Colwellia sp. M166: one gene and its partner. The protein of the gene in region 2 interacts with the protein of the main gene of each other region in a pairwise test. Links are inferred from orthologs where the notes say so. Each region holds a gene or a part of one and is shown on either strand. Other genes may lie near its edges.

Region 1 (3,291 bases), 970 kb from region 2 along the record:
TGATGAAATTGTCGTTGAATATCACTGAGATCATTGAAAATATCGGCATGATCAAATTCCATGTTATTGATCACTAAAGTATTGGGACGATAATGCACAAATTTAGAGCGTTTATCGAAAAATGCCGTATCGTATTCATCAGCTTCAATAACAAAAAACGGTGCATTGCCTAAACGTGCAGAGCAATCAAAGTTTTGTGGTACGCCGCCAATGAGGAACCCGGGCTCCATGCCGGCATATTGTAAAATCCAAGTCAGCATTGAACTTGTGGTAGTTTTACCATGAGTGCCTGAAACCGCAAGTACCCAACGGTCTTTTAAGACATTGTCTAGTAACCATTGTGGGCCAGAGATATAAGGAATTTTCCGATCGAGTACATGCTCAACCATGACATTGCCGCGTGTCATGGCATTACCAACAATAATTAAATCAGGTTCATCATCTAAATGCTCAACCAAGTAACCTTGCTTTAACTCGATGCCAAGTTGTGCTAACTGCGTGCTCATTGGCGGGTAAACATTCGCGTCGCAACCGGAAACACGAAAGCCCATTTGCTTAGCAATGGCGGCAATACCGCCCATAAATGTGCCACAAATACCTAATATATGAAGATGCATAAAAGCCTATTTCAATAGCTCTTACACTGCAAATGCTAGCTTGAGCTAAGGTTTAAATCAGAATGCGCTCAATATACCTTAATCTCACAAAAATACATATTGCAAAATCAAGGCATTTTGCCCACTATCAGAGCTGTTATTCCAAGTCTATTACTATCAACTGAATAAACGCATCGAGCAATTAACGGTATTATCGCAAGTTGATCACAACACAATTAACATTTGAGGCAATTCATGAGTCAGGCTACGCTGAAAAATATTACCATTTACCCAATAAAATCGAGTGCTGGCCTTGAGTTATCTAATAGTTGGGTGGAAGAGTTCGGCTTAGCCTTTGATCGTCGTTTTGTTGTTGCAAGCCCTGAAGGCGAATTTTTTACTGCTCGTACCCAGCCAAACTTATGTTTACTTCAAGCCAACTTAACCGCAACGGGCCTGATCATTACCGCACCGAAAATGCCGGCATTGGTGATTGATTATAATTTGCTGAGCCTCAATTATGTTGATGTGCAAGTTTGGAATGACACTATCAGCGCACAACAGTGCGAAGACGCTATCAACCAATGGTTTAGTCGCTACCTTCAAAAGCCCTGCCAATTACTGTTTTTTGGCACTGAGTCACAACGATTTGTTAAAAATAAAAATAGCCAAGTGGGTTTTGCCGACGGCTACCCTTTATTACTTATTTCACAAGCCTCACTTGAGCATTTAAACAGCCAATATCCACCTAACGCTCGAAGCATTCCAATGTCGCAGTTTAGGCCCAATATTGTAGTGAGCGATTGTGACGCCTTTACTGAAGATACTTGGCAAAAAATTCGTATTGGCGAGGTAGAGTTTGAAGTAACCAAGCCTTGTACTCGTTGTATTTTTACCACCATTAATCCTGAAAATGCGGTAAAAGATCACCAGCAAGAACCGTTAAAAACATTAAAAAACTATCGGCAATTAGCTAATGGCGATATTTTATTTGGCCAAAACTTAGTTGCACTTAATCAAGGACAAATTAAACGCGGTGACAAGCTTGAAGTATTAAGATACCAAGCTGCACCAGTATTTTCTGTAGCGAAACAATCAGCAACACCTGCTGACAATAATGAGCTGAGTAATAAAGAAAAAGCAGCACAATCGCAGCCAGTTAAGAAAAAGAAACCGCTAATAACCTTTAGTCGCTTTAATAAGTCAGTAACGGGTAACAACACCGAAACCTTACTTGAACAGGGCGAAAATGCCGGCTTAGTATTACCCTATTCTTGCCGTGCGGGTATGTGTGGTAGTTGTAAGGTTATGCTCGAACAAGGTCAAGTCACAGAAACTTGTCAAGACGGTCTATCCGATGAAGAGCAACAGCAAGGCTATGTTTTAAGTTGCTGTAGTACACCATTAACTGATGTGGTTATTAGGCATCCCGAGCGTAAACGTCGCAATAGACATAATGGTTAAATAAGGCAAAAGTCATGAAATTAAACTGCGATTTAGGTGAGTTTAAAAATAATAACGACGCCGATATAATGCCCTTGATTGATATGGCGAATATTGCCTGTGGCTTTCATGGTTCAGATCCAGTAACCATTAAAAACACCATTAAACTTGCCCACCAACATCAAGTCATTATCGGCGCGCATCCCAGTTATCCAGATGTCGAAAACTTTGGTCGACAATCTATGCAGTTAACACAAGATGAGTTAATTGCTAACGTGCAATATCAAATAGGGGCTTTACAAGCACTTTGCGTAGCAGAAAATACGCAAGTGCATTATGTTAAGCCGCATGGCGCACTCTACAACGATATGATGAAAGACCTAAACTTGTTTAATGGCATTTGTATTGCTATTGCCCAGTTAGTTCAACCGAGTCATCAACCTTTACCCTTAATGATGCAAGCATTAACTAACAGTGCGCCATTTCAGCAAATAGCTAAAAAGCACCAGATTCAGCTCTATTTTGAGGCTTTTGCTGATCGAGCTTATTTAGATAATGGTTTACTGGTACCGCGCAATGAAAACGGTGCGGTGTTAAGTAATAACCAAGACGTGGTGAGTCGCTGTCAGGATATACTGCAACAAAAACCGCTGCTGAGTATTAATCAACAGCCCTTGCAACTTCACATTGATGCTTTATGTGTACACGGCGACACACCAAATGCTTTTGCCATGATTAAAGCTTTGCGAGCGACCCTCAATGCAGAAAATAAGCCCAAATAGAATGGCCAATAAGCCAAAGAACAACACGTACTTTCAAGCAAACTTTAGCCTTGATATTGTCGCAGAAAACGCCTTACTGCTCAGTTGGCAAAGCAAAATTAGCATTGCACAACATAATGAAATCATTACCTTGCAAACACTGATTGAGCAGCAGCTCGGTACATACGTCATCGAAACCGTCGCCAGCTATCATTGCTTGATGATTTATTTTCGTCATCAAATGATCACAAGTACTGAAATTACTGAGCAAATTAAACAACTTGCTAAACGTCATCAACAACCAGTACAGCTAACCGATAATAACCTGTCCGTTGATTGTATTAAGATACCAGTTTACTACGATATCGAGCAACAATGGGATTTAGCTGAAGTGGCACACCGTTGCAACATGTCGAACGACGAAGTGATCAAACAGCATAGCAGCACTATTTATCGTGGCTTTGCCTTAGGCTTTACGCCGGGATTTTGTT
Region 2 (3,282 bases):
CAAGACTGAAGCTAAGTACCTACATTCATGTAGGTAAGGCATTGATTTCGATAATGGTTATTCTCGACAACTGCTCCAGCGTTGTTCTAATGAATCACATCGCTGTGAGAACCTTATCGAAATCAACAACACGGCCTGTAAGCCTTTTAAAATGACACCTCGGGAGCTTATCTTGATTCGATAATCGCCGATAATTTCTTTCATATAGAATAACTACATGCAAAAAAATTTCGTTGTTCTCAAACTGCTGGTAAGCGCTGAGAGAGAATAAACTTAATAGGTTTAGTATTACTTTACGATATACAAAATTAAATATAACAGTAAAAATAATGTATCATTCCTTTGTTTTATTATAAAGTGCGCTGATGTGAAATATTTAATTCTTTTGATCTAGGTAGCTATGGCGGGGGGATATGACTATTATTCAATGGTGATTAGTGAATACACGCAGCGATTAATAACTATTGTTAATATTGAGTTATTCTCTAATTAAAACTTCTATATTCTATTTTTGCATAAAAAAGCCTTTTCTATTCTTTTTCTTTCGACATAAAAGAGATTACTCTTGCATCATTAATTAGTAATGGGCGTATACTCGACATGTTGCCGGAAAAGCAAAACTTAAATCAAACTATGCTTGATACCAATCAGCTAGCATCTTTTAAACAAAGTATTAACGATCTATCTCCTTTGCAGTTAGCGTGGGCTAGTGGTTATTTAGCCGCTAAAGCAGAAGGTGGCACCAGCCGTGCTGTAGCCACTTTAGAAACTACAACTGCTGTGCAAACAACGTTAACTATCTTGTATGGTTCTCAAACAGGTAATGCCAAAGGTGTAGCTAAGAGCTTAGCTGCTAAAGCGAGTGCTGAAGGCTTAACTGTTGAATTAAAGAGCATGGGTGAGATAAAGCCTAAAGCAATTAAAAATATTACTCACTTATTGATTGTTGCTAGTACCAATGGTGAAGGTGAAGCACCAGATGACGCCATTGCATTACATGAATTTCTTTCATCTAAAAAAGCACCTAGTCTTGAACATTTGCATTACAGCGTCTTAGCCCTGGGTGACACTAGCTACGAGTTTTTTTGCCAAACGGGTAAAGACTTTGACCTGTACTTAGATAAGTTAGGTGCAAAAAGAATTACACCTCGTGTTGATTGTGATGTTGACTATGATGCTGATGCTAATACTTGGTCGACTACTGTCATTGCACAAGCGAAAGAAATGCTTGAAAGTGAAAGTGCTACTAGCAATGTCGTGTCATTATCAAATGTTGTAAGCACTGAATCACAGTACACAAAACAAAGCCCATATGCTGCTGAGTTATTAGTAAGTCAGAAAATTACTGGACGAGATTCAGCTAAAGATGTCAGACATATTGAAATAGACTTAGCTGAGTCAGGTTTAACTTATCAGCCTGGTGATGCACTAGGTGTTTGGTTTGACAACTCAGCTTCGCTTGTTGAAGAGCTTCTTTTGACACTTGAACTTAATGCACAAGAAAAAGTTGCTGTTACAGATGAGAGTTTAACGTTAGTTGAAGCATTAACGACTAAGTTTGAAATAACGCAAACCTCAATTAATTTTGTCGAGTTCTGGGCCAATAAGTCTCAAGCGCCAGAGCTAATTGCTCTATTGAGTGATAAAACGGCTCTACGTGAATTTGCAGGCAATCATCAAGTTGTTGACGTTGTAAAATCAGCGCCTTTGGCTACGGAAAATACATTAACAGGGCAAGAATTTGTTGATGCCTTACGAAAAATTACGCCAAGACTTTATTCGATAGCTTCTTCACAAAGTGAAGTTGAAGAAGAAGTACATTTAACTGTTGGTCTGGTTCAATATCAGGCTGGTGAGGCGAACCGTCAAGGTGGTGCTTCAGGCTTTTTAGCTCATGGCGTTAATGAAGGCGGCGAAGTTAAAGTGTTTATTGAACATAATGATAACTTTAGGTTACCTGCGGATAGTAATACGCCTGTGATTATGATCGGACCTGGTACGGGAGTAGCGCCTTTTAGAGCCTTTATGCAGGAACGAGAAGCAACAGAAGCTTCAGGTGATAACTGGTTATTTTTTGGTGACCAAACTTTCACACAAGACTTTTTATACCAAGTTGAGTGGCAAAATTACCTTAAGTCAGGTCTGTTAACTAAAATAGACTTAGCTTTCTCTCGTGATCAAGCGGATAAAATTTATGTGCAAGATAGGTTACGTGAAAATGCAATTGAAGTATTTTCATGGTTAGAGCGCGGTGCGCATATTTATGTTTGTGGCGATATGAGCCGAATGGCAAAAGATGTTGAAGCTACATTACTGGATATTATAGCAACACAAGGCAAATTGTCTGAAGAGCAAGCAAGCGCTTACTTAAAAGATTTACGTAACGCCAAGCGTTATCAGAAGGATGTATACTAATGACTGATTTAATTGAAAAAAATCAAGCTAATGGGCCGTTAATTGTTGAAGGTAAACATGCTGATAATGAACGCTTAAAAGCGGAAAGTAATTTCTTACGCGGTACCATAGCCGATGACTTAAAAGATAATGTTACCGGTGGTTTTACTGCTGATAACTTTCAGTTGATCAGAACTCATGGCATGTATCAACAAGATGATCGTGATATTAGAAATGAACGTACTAAGCAAAAGTTAGAGCCGTTACACAATGTTATGCTGCGTGCTCGTATGCCTGGTGGCATTATCACCCCGACACAATGGTTAGCGATTGATAAATTTTCTCGTGAAAAAACCAGCTACGGTAGTATTCGTATTACCACACGCCAAACCTTTCAGTTTCATGGTGTATTGAAGCCTAATATTAAGTTAATGCATCAAACCTTAAATGAATATGGTATTGATTCTATCGCTACGGCGGGTGATGTAAACCGTAATGTACTTTGTACTACTAATCCTGTTGAATCTGAACTTCATCAAGAAGCTTATGAATGGGCTAAAAAAATTAGTGAGCATTTACTACCGAAAACACGTGCATATGCAGAAATTTGGCTAGATGGCGAAAAAATTGAAGAAGGTGCAAATGGTGAAGTTGTCGAGCCTATTTTAGGATCTACTTATTTGCCTCGTAAGTTTAAAACGACGGTGGTTATTCCCCCGCAAAATGATGTTGACGTACATGCTAATGATTTAAATTTTATTGCTATCGCTAAAGACGGGAAGCTTATCGGCTTTAATGTCTTGGTCGGTGGCGGTTTAGCTATGACACACGGAGATAAATCAACTTATCCACGTAAAGCGGATGACTTTGGCTTTGTTGAGTTAGCTA

Evidence for each region.
Region 1: the proteins of FGD67_RS14485 (region 2) and FGD67_RS10120 interact in binary tests that used the Escherichia coli proteins (3 or more experiments, as listed by UniProt). The link is inferred for Colwellia sp. M166 from one-to-one orthologs.

Annotation. Positions count from the first base shown.
Region 1 is NZ_CP040755.1:2,222,881-2,226,171, forward strand. Bases 1-2,955 are described here. They hold FGD67_RS10120 (YcbX family protein), read left to right. Parts: upstream 1-851; coding sequence 852-2,060; downstream 2,061-2,955. Other genes in these bases: mpl (UDP-N-acetylmuramate:L-alanyl-gamma-D-glutamyl-meso-diaminopimelate ligase), read right to left, coding at 1-617; FGD67_RS10125 (5-oxoprolinase subunit PxpA), read left to right, coding at 2,075-2,821; FGD67_RS10130 (allophanate hydrolase subunit 1), read left to right, coding at 2,799-2,955. Outside these bases: more of FGD67_RS10130, read left to right, coding at 2,956-3,291.
Region 2 is NZ_CP040755.1:3,193,780-3,197,061, forward strand. Bases 62-3,007 are described here. They hold FGD67_RS14485 (assimilatory sulfite reductase (NADPH) flavoprotein subunit), read left to right. Parts: upstream 62-600; coding sequence 601-2,415; downstream 2,416-3,007. Other genes in these bases: cysI (assimilatory sulfite reductase (NADPH) hemoprotein subunit), read left to right, coding at 2,415-3,007. Outside these bases: more of cysI, read left to right, coding at 3,008-3,282. UniProt on the Escherichia coli protein: Component of the sulfite reductase complex that catalyzes the 6-electron reduction of sulfite to sulfide. This is one of several activities required for the biosynthesis of L-cysteine from sulfate.